3 regions of the Effusibacillus lacus genome follow, and region 2 is predicted to be linked to each of the others. Evidence: predicted binding sites of a transcription regulator. Region 2 holds the regulator's gene; each other region holds the start of a gene.
What was found. Region 2 encodes LexA, which represses DNA repair genes until DNA is damaged. Its sites were predicted from a motif close to CGAACATATGTTCG; they were not measured.
Positions count from the first base shown of each region.

Region 1: a site for LexA is predicted at 1,333-1,346, ahead of pcrA (DNA helicase PcrA). Genes of this name have one in related genera too.
Region 3: a site for LexA is predicted at 1,284-1,297, ahead of EFBL_RS07765 (DNA polymerase IV). Genes of this name have one in related genera too.

Region 1 is NZ_BDUF01000086.1:5,368-8,651, reverse strand. It holds gene pcrA (DNA helicase PcrA) at 1-1,304, opposite strand, end outside; gene EFBL_RS14830 (hypothetical protein) at 1,414-2,364, opposite strand; gene rseP (RIP metalloprotease RseP) at 2,493-3,284, shown strand, end outside.
Region 2 is NZ_BDUF01000109.1:106,069-109,352, reverse strand. It holds gene EFBL_RS18410 (MerR family transcriptional regulator) at 1-217, shown strand, start outside; gene glnA (type I glutamate--ammonia ligase) at 324-1,625, shown strand; gene lexA (transcriptional repressor LexA) at 1,685-2,305, opposite strand; gene EFBL_RS18395 (LysM peptidoglycan-binding domain-containing protein) at 2,483-2,776, shown strand; gene EFBL_RS18390 (DUF456 domain-containing protein) at 2,828-3,284, opposite strand, start outside.
Region 3 is NZ_BDUF01000033.1:41,967-45,250, forward strand. It holds gene EFBL_RS07760 (B12-binding domain-containing radical SAM protein) at 1-1,152, shown strand, start outside; gene EFBL_RS07765 (DNA polymerase IV) at 1,411-2,664, shown strand; gene EFBL_RS07770 (YolD-like family protein) at 2,682-3,005, shown strand; gene EFBL_RS07775 (hypothetical protein) at 3,114-3,284, shown strand, end outside.

The DNA.
Region 1 (3,284 bases), on a different contig from region 2:
GCATAGTTGCGGATCTTATCCAGCGTGCCGTCCCCAATTCCGCGTTTGGGCACGTTGATGATACGGGTCAGGGAAATATCGTCGTTCCAATTGGCAATCAAGCGCAGATAGGCAAGGACATCCTTGATTTCCTTCCGTTCGTAGAAGCGAATGCCGCCGACAATCGAATAAGGAATCGAGGACTTGAGCATGACTTCTTCCAGAACCCGGGACTGGGCATTGGTTCGGTACAGAACCGCACAATCCCGGTAGCTGAACCCTTCATCAAGCGCCTTGTGAATCTGGTCGACAATGAAGTACGCTTCTTCATGCTCATTCATGGCACGGTGCAGCACAATCTGCTCTCCGTCCGGCTTTTCCGACCAGAGATTTTTCGCTTTCCGTTGGGTATTGTTCTCGATTACCGAGTTTGCCGCAGCCAGAATCCTTTTTGTGGAGCGGTAATTCTGCTCCAGTTTAATGACAGTCGCATCCGGATAATCCTTCTCAAAGTTCAGGATGTTCCAGATGTCCGCTCCCCGCCAGCCATAGATCGACTGATCCGAATCGCCCACCACACAAAGGTTGCGATGTTTCCCCGCCAGCAGTTTGATCAGCTTGTACTGGGCATGGTTCGTATCCTGATATTCGTCCACATGAATATATTGAAATCGCTTCTGGTAATATTCAAGTGTTGCCGGATCCGTTTCCAGCAGCTCCACCGTTTTCATGATCAGATCGTCAAAATCCAATGAGTTGTTGGATCTTAGCAATTTCTGATACCGTTCGTAGACCTGTGCCGCAACCTGTTCAAACAATCCCTTCGCATGTTTGGCAAACGCCTGCGGGCCTTGCAGGCGGTTCTTGGCTCCGGAAACGGAGGCCAGGATGGACCTCGGCTCGAACTTCTTCGGATCGAGATTCAGATCGGACAGGCATTGCTTGATGGCAGTCAACTGGTCTGCCGAATCCAGAATGGTGAAAGAAGAGGTGTAGCCGATTTTCTCAATTTCCCGGCGCAGGATTCGGACACACATGGAATGGAACGTGGATACCCACATGTCTTCCGCAGCGGAGCCGACCCATTTTTCAACCCGTTGCTTCATTTCCCTGGCCGCTTTGTTGGTAAAGGTGATGGCCAGGATCGACCAGGGTGCCGCCCGGTGTTCATGGATCAAATACGCCATGCGCCTGGTTAATGTGCTGGTCTTGCCTGATCCGGCACCGGCCAGAATCAGCAACGGGCCATCCTTGTGCAGCACTGCTTTCTTTTGCTCAGGATTCAGTCCCTGCAGGATCGCTTCCGAGTTACCGGTTGAAATCATTTCTCCACCGCCTGTATCTATATTGACACAAACAAACGTTCGCGTTACATTTCATTGTAGCATTATTAGTTCAACAAAAAAAGGTCCCAGTCCTGCCCGGGAACCCCATTTATTTTCCTTTGTCATCCGCCATCCGGATCATCATCAAATCGGACGCATACCGCCCCACTTTGGCATACCATTTTTTTAACACGTTGGGTGCGATCGTGTCCATATCCCGCGGCATCGTCATGTGCAGTTGGACAAGTGCGGCGACCTCATGGGCAAACTCCGTTGTATAGCCGATTCTTGGGAGTATTCGCAACGCCAGCTGTGCGCCTACATTCTCATGGTCGTAGAAATGTCCTACGAGATCGGTCCTGATATACTGCTTGGGGATTGCCTCCCCGTTTACCCTGTAGGATTCTCCCGAATCAAGTCCTTCGCGGATCCGCTCGCCATTCTCAATCACCACACGGTCTTTTTTCGAATAGGATGCATATGGTTCAACTACAACGCCAAGGAATTGCTTGATGCCTGGATACCCTTTGCCGATGTCATGCAGCAGCACGGACCAGACCATTTTCAGGTTTGTGCCCGCCACATAGGCGGTGGCTTCCATTATATGATCGAAAACACTGTACGTGTGATAGGGACTGTGCTGGTCAAGACCGATAGCCCCTTTGTATTCCGGTATATAGCGAAGCAGGTGACCGCTTTGCTGCAAGTCCCTGAATACCTTCACCGGGTCATTGATCAGGTTCTTTTCGTGTCGACGGAAGAATTCTGCTGCATCCTCGTCAACAACCGTGTTGCCCGAGACCTCAATCTGATCCACATCTTCCGCATAAGTGGGGATTTTCAACTTACGGTCAATTTCACCCAACTGAAGAACCACTTTGATTATGCCGCCGTAATTTCTTGCTGTTTGGTATACAGGGGATCTCAATTTCGGAGTATGCAAGCAGGTCTCAAGCTCCACCCGCTCTCCTGCCGCCAACCGTGCCTTTACCGCTTCCACGATTTTGTCCATTTCTTGTCTGTTGCTGCAAGGCACTATTCGCAGTGTGACAGCAGCCATACATCTCACCCCCTCATATGGTATACTATTAACCGTATATAATTCTTGCCAGAATGTCCATCTTGCATGGTGCATAGATTGAATCAACGGAGTCCACCCTAGACTCGATAAGGAGTGAAGTCAAACCAATGAATATACTTATGGCGTTGCTTGCCCTGGGGATCCTGATTTTCATTCATGAGTTGGGACATTTCTGGGCAGCGCGGGCCACAGGAGTCAGAGTTGAAGAATTCGCAGTAGGGTTCGGAAGTCCGCTGGTCAAGTTCAGACGGGGACAAACCCTTTACCGGCTGAACTGGATCCCGATCGGCGGATACGTAAAAATGCTTGGCGAGGATAATCCGGAAGCGGCCAGCGCTCCGGATAACTTCAATAACCGGCCGCTTGCTGCCAGGATGCTGGTAATTGTCGCCGGTGTGATCATGAACTTTCTCGGTGCCATTGCCATCTTGGCCCTGCTGATCAATTTCTACGGGCTGCCTACCGACAAGATCAAGAATGTTTACGTGGCAGGGGTGGTCAGTGGCTCACCGGCAGAGAAAGCCGGTCTGCGTGAGAATGACGTCCTGCTCACGATTAACGGCAAGAAAATCGTTACCCAAGAAGACTTTACCAAAGAAATTCAGGCCAATGAAGGAAAGCTGGTCTCCCTTCAAGTACTTCGCGATTCCAATACGGTGGATCTGCAGCTGACTCCCGTCCGGGAAGGGAACAAGCCTCCCATGGTAGGAATCAGCATCGGTGGAACCCCGGTTTACCAGCAATTTGGCGGCGTTGTTCCCAATACCATCGAAGCGGTCAAACATACAGGCTTTCTGACCTATCTGACGGTTGACGGCTTTGGGAAATTGATTACCGGACAGTTTGCTTTCAAGGATATGGCCGGGCCTGTAGGCATCATTCAGATTACCGGTAAAGCT
Region 2 (3,284 bases):
AGGGCTCAATATGGCCGGAATCAAAAAAATGATGGGAGATCAAGCGGTCCCGACAGAGTTGCCTGTAACAGAAAAAGCTCAGGAAGAAGCCCAAAAGGTTAAAGACCTCACTGACCAAGAACTCCATGATTTGTTGAAAAAAGAGCTGATCCTGCGAGGCCGCCCGGGAATGCCCGGCTCCTTGATACAAGGGGAACTGTCAAGGTTCTTTCATTAAGAAGTAAATTATTCTCATCTTTTTGCGGCATAATAAATGCCGCCTATACATAATAAAGGGGGAAACCGAATTGAAAAACCATTTTACCAAAGATGACATCTTGCGCATGGTCAAGGAAGAGAATGTTCGTTACATCCGGTTGCAGTTCACCGATCTGCTCGGGGTTATCAAGAACGTGGAAGTTCCCGTATCCCAATTGGACAAGGCTCTTGACAACAAGTTGATGTTCGACGGTTCTTCGATTGAAGGGTTTGTTCGGATTGAAGAGTCCGACATGTACCTCTACCCGGATCTCGATACCTGGTTGATCTTCCCTTGGGAAACAGAACACGGTAAAGTGGCCCGCTTGATCTGTGATATTTACATGCCGGATGGCACTCCGTTTGAAGGGGATCCGCGGGGAATTCTCAAGAAAGTGCTGGCAGAGGCAAACGCGATGGGCTTTACTGCGATGAACGTAGGTCCGGAGCCCGAGTTCTTCCTCTTAAAGCTTGACGAGCATGGCAATCCTACCATGGAAGTGAATGACAAAGGCGGATACTTTGACCTGGCACCGCTTGATTTGGGTGAAAACTGCCGCCGCGAAATCGTTCTGACTTTGGAGTCCATGGGCTTTGAAATCGAAGCTTCTCACCATGAAGTCGCTATTGGACAGCATGAAATTGACTTCAAATATTCGGATGCGGTAACTGCAGCCGACAATATCATGACTTTTAAGCTGGTTGTGAAGACCATCGCCCGCAAATACGGATTGCATGCCACATTTATGCCGAAGCCGATTTTTGGCATTAACGGTTCCGGTATGCACTGCCACCAGTCCCTCTTCAAGGGCAAAGAGAATGCATTCTACGATGAAAATGATGAACTCGGTCTTTCCAAGACCGCGAAGCATTATCTGGCGGGAATCCTGGCACATGCCAGAGGCTTTGCGGCTATTACCAACCCGACTGTCAACTCTTACAAGCGTCTGGTTCCCGGTTACGAGGCTCCTTGCTACGTTGCATGGTCTGCGAAGAACCGTTCGCCGTTGGTTCGTATCCCGGCGTCCCGCGGACTGTCGACCCGTATCGAAGTTCGTAACCCTGATCCTGCTTGCAATCCCTACTTGGCACTGGCTGTCATGCTGAAAGCCGGTCTTGATGGCATCAAGAACGAACTTCCGTTGCAGGATGCAGTGAACCGCAACATCTATGTGATGAATGAGGCAGAACGTGAGAAAGCTGGAATTCATTCGCTGCCTGCGTCGCTCAAAGAAGCGGTGGAAGAACTTCTGGCTGATGATGTTATGCGTTCCGCCCTGGGTGAACACGCTTTGACCCATTTCGTGGAAGCCAAACTGATTGAATGGGATATGTTCCGCACAGCAGTGCACGAATGGGAACGTGACCAATACCTGACCACCTACTAATTTATGTAATACAGCGACCCCCCGCCTCAACGAGGTGGGGGGTCGTACTGTGTTGGGCTCTATGAGATGTACCGGAATACGCCAATCACTTTTCCCAGGATCATAACGTTCTTGTAGCGGAGAGGCTCCATTGCCGAATTCTCCGGCTGCAGACGAACGTGATCCGCTTCTTTGTAGAACCGTTTGACCGTCGCTTCATCATCTTCCGTCATTGCCACCACAATTTCGCCATTTCTGGCTGTCTGTTGCTTGCGGACAATCACCAGGTCACCGTCGTGAATCCCCGCTTCAATCATGGAATCCCCTTCCACTGTCAGAAGGAATACCTCCGTATCGCCTACCAGACTCATGGGCAAAGGAAAATAGTCTTCGACATTCTCAACTGCGGTGATGGGACTGCCCGCCGTAACTTTCCCAATAATCGGAGCCATTACTGTTGACGCATTATGTGCGACAACGGGAGTGTCCATATCAAGAATCTCTATTGCTCGGGGCTTCACCGGATCCCGTCGGATAAGACCTTTCTGTTCCAGTCTTGCCAGATGACCGTGTACGGTGGAGCTTGACGCAAGTCCAACCGCATCACCAATCTCCCGGACTGACGGGGGATACCCTTTCTTCCGGACTTCGTCTTTGATGTAGTCCAGAATCTGTTGTTGGCGTTTGGACAACTTCATAATTGAAACTCTCTCCTAACTGTACTAGAAATAGAAACGGTTCATAGACTTTACTAAATGGATTATAACATGATGTGGAAAATAACACAAACATTAGTTCGATTTTTATCTTGACACGAACAAGGGTTCGGGATAATATTAATACAAATAGAACTAACGTTCGATCAAGGGAGCGATTCCATGAAGACAATACATTTCAAAAGGATCAAGCAGAAAGTAAAGGGGGTGGCGATTCTTGGTTCGGCAGTTTTCTTTCTGGTGTTGTCCACGAGCTTCTTGGGGGGAAATGAAGTGTATGGAAGCCACGAAACGGCAGTTGTTGTAGTTCAGCCGGGGGACACTCTGTGGTCGATCGCCAAGACCCACTATCCAGGAAAGGATGTCCACGAGGCCATTCATCACATAAAGAAATCCAACGGACTTTCATCAGCCAAATTACAGATTGGAACGGAGTTGCGACTCTCCGCATTCTGACCCCGCCTAAGATAAGAGAAGGAGGCGTGAATTCAAACTCACGCCTCCTGTCTACTTCCAAACTTGGACTGCAAACAAAGTGATCTGGATCAGCACCAAGACAAATTTGACCATGATACCCAACAGAAAACCGATTAAGGAAGCGACAGCCACTCTCGCTATTTGACCGGCTTGCCGCATCTGGATCAACTCTCCGATAATGGCTCCCAGGACAGGGCCCGCAAGAATTCCGATAGGACCCAGCAAGAGAGGTCCTATGATCAACCCAAGAGTCGTTCCCCATATCGCCTGTTTGGACCCTCCGACACGTTTGATACCCAATACGCTGGCCACCCAATCGGTCAGAAAATTTAAAGCGATCAGCACAGCTTGCACAATCCAAAACCAAAGCGGGAAGGCGGCCCAACCTTCCATTGCACCGTAGACCAGTATCCCAGCCAACACAAACAGGGTGCCAGGCAAGATCGGATACAGCGTAAACAAGACCCCTGCCACAAACAGGAAGATT
Region 3 (3,284 bases), on a different contig from region 2:
CGGGTTAAAAGGGATTTGAAGAGATTGATTGACGCGGGAGTGCGGCAAATTAAGTTTGTGGACCGGACGTTTAACATCCACAAGCAATATGCATTGGAAATTTTTCAGTTCCTGATCGCTAACCGGAAAGATACGACGTTTCATTTTGAGATTACGGCCGATATTCTGAAACCCGAGATTGTTGATTTTCTTAATGAGAATGCGCCGAAAGGCCTCTTCCAGTTCGAAATCGGGGTGCAATCCACCAACGATTTGACCAACGCTTTGGTGCAGCGCAGACAGAATTTCGGGAAGCTTTCGAACACGGTGACAAAAATCAGGCAGGGAGGCAAGATTCACCAACATCTTGATCTGATCGCCGGTTTGCCGGAGGAAGACTACATGTCGTTTCGCAAGACTTTCAACGATGTGTATGCGTTAAAGCCGGACGAGCTTCAACTGGGGTTTCTGAAGATGTTAAAGGGGGTCGGAGTGAAAATCCGGGCTGCGGACCATGGATATGTCTGGAGTGAGGAGCCGCCCTATGAAATTTACTGCAACAATGTGCTTTCCTATGAAGACGTTTTAAGGCTGAAAGGAATCGAAGACATTCTGGAGCGTTACAGCAATTCGCATAAATTCGATGTTTCGCTCCCATATATAATGGCCCAGGAATTTGATACTCCCTTTGACTTTTTTGAACAGTTTGCCGATTATTGGGAGGACAACTGCCTGTTTAAGGTGGGCCACCGCTTGAAGGCTTTGTACGAGCATCTGCATGCATTCCTTGAGGCCCGAAAGTCTCAACAGCTTCCCGTTATAAGAGAGCTGCTGAAATTGGACATGGTTCTTCATGAACGCTCCCGCCAGTGGCCTGGTTGGGTTCAGCCGGAGCGGGATCGGGAGAAAGTGGAGCAAATCTACAATCTCTTGCAAGATGAGGCGTGGAGAAGGACAAATATCCCTGTACTGGCCAATGTGCCGGCCCATTTGATTCGCAAGAACGTCTATATTATGACGCTTTCGTGTAATGTGGATCTGGCAGTCAACCAACCGGAAATCGCACAGACAGGCCAGGAACGAAGTACGATTGTGGTATTCTATGATGCGCCGCACAGACAGGCGGGGACCGGTGATTATTTTGTGGTAGCCGATTCAATCTGTCAGAGGTAACAAAGGGAGTCCCTCACTGAGGGATTCCCTTTCTTTGGTTATGTAACAATCATTTGATATCGGTGCAACAAGCAAATTTCCAGAACATGTGTTTGCATATTTTCGTTGGCAGGCACTATAATAAGTAACACAGAACATTTATTCGGTTCAGGAGGTAGTTTATGCGCCCAACCGCGTTACTTCGACATATCATCCAACTGGAGATGCCGGAAGCCGAGCTACAGGGGGCATGGAAGCAATGGGTAAGGGAAACAAGCGATGAAATGGATTTATGGTTTGGTGGATATGCAGAGTTTCTACGCATCATGTGAAGTCGCCTCCCGTCCCGAGTATGCATTGGCACGCCGTGAGAATGATGACTCCACCGATCCCCTCCTTGTGGTTTCAGGCGATCCTGGGCGAAGATCCGGTGTGATCCTGGCGGCGACCCCCACGGCGAAGAAGGCCGGCATTGAAAATGCGATGCGGCTTGGAGAGGCACTCCGATACTGTCCAACAGTAACCGTTGTAAAACCCCGAATGCAATTTTACCTGGAAACCAGCATTCGCATTCAACAGGTGATTCAATCCATGTTCCCCTTGCATGAACAATTTTCGGTGGATGAAGCCTTTTTTGCTTTTCCCTTTCCGTCGATTTTGTTCCCGGATCCGATTACGGCCGTCCGCCAACTGAAAGAGAGCATTTGGGACCTGTTCCGGCTCCGCTGCCGCATTGGTCTTTCCTACAACAAATGGATGGCCAAGATGGCAAATAAACAAGCCAAAAAACATCCGGATGGGATTGTATGGTGGACGGAGGAGGATGTACCCACGAAGCTTCATCGTTTGTCTGTATTCGATATGTGGGGACTCAAGCGCCGGGCGGAAAGTTTATACTACGAGTTTGGCGCACGAACGATCGGCGATGTGGCACAAATCCCGGAAGTGAAACTGCAGCATCGGTTTGGGGTGTGGGGAACGGTAATCTATCGATGGAGTCATGGGCGGGACTATTCCAGGATGAATCCTGATTCCTATGATGTGCCTCATAAGGGAATTTCGCACCGCACCACTTTGCCCAAAGATTTTTATAAGCGTACAGAGATCATTATCGTCATTCAAGAACTTTTGGATGAGGTCTGTCGCAGAGCGAGATCTGCAGGCCAGAAAGGCCGGCGTGTGGGTCTCGGCTTGACTTATGAAAGGCTTCAAAGTGGATTTTATAAAGCGAAAACACTCCATTTTTATTCGAATGAACCCCATGATCTGTATCCGTTTTTGCTGGAGTTACTCGACAAGTGGTGGACCGGTGACGGTGTGAGAGCTGTCAGTGTCTCGCTTGATTTGTTGCAACACTCAAATACCCTTCAGTTGTCGTTGTTGGATGATGTAAGCAAACGTCACGATTTATCGAGAGTGGTTGATGAGATTCGGACCAAATATGGCGAGGCCAGTATTATGCGGGCCGTCAGCCTTCAGGAAGCGGGCCAATTGAGGGAGAGGAGCAAAAAGATTGGCGGACACTATATGTAACGAACAGGGGTGAAACCATGCGAATTATCGACGGCAACATTTTTGAGGCGATGCGGCTCGTGCTGCCGGAACACAGAGAACTCATGGAACGTTCCAAGCAGGAATCAAAAAAACGTAAGCAACCTATCCTGTCCGAAGATGAATGGAGCCAAATGGGATATATTCTTGGGGAATCCATGCAGCACAAACATAAAATCCGCATCACATTGTTTGATCCCCATGAGGATGTGGTTTGGGAAGGGACTCCGCTGATTAAAGACGGGAAATTGCACCTTCAGACTTACGATGGTATCCGGCAAGTCCCGTTAAAGAGAGTGGTAAAGATAGAGGGCATCAAATAAAAACTGACGAAAGAAGTCGCGGCCGGAATTGAGTCTGTCAGCGAAGCGGGCAACTTATTCCGTCAGATTCAGTCAGCTATTGACGGAGTTACCGCTCAGATCCGGGAAGTGACAGAAAGAGCGAAGCAAATCGAAGCGATGGCGGAAGAAGCAGTCAATATGATCATGGCTGTCAAGGAGGGGGCGGAGAGCGTTGCGGCAGGTGCCGAGAATGTATCGGCAGCCACTGAACAACAGTTGGCTGCCATGGAAGAGATCTCATCTTCCGCTTCCTCACTG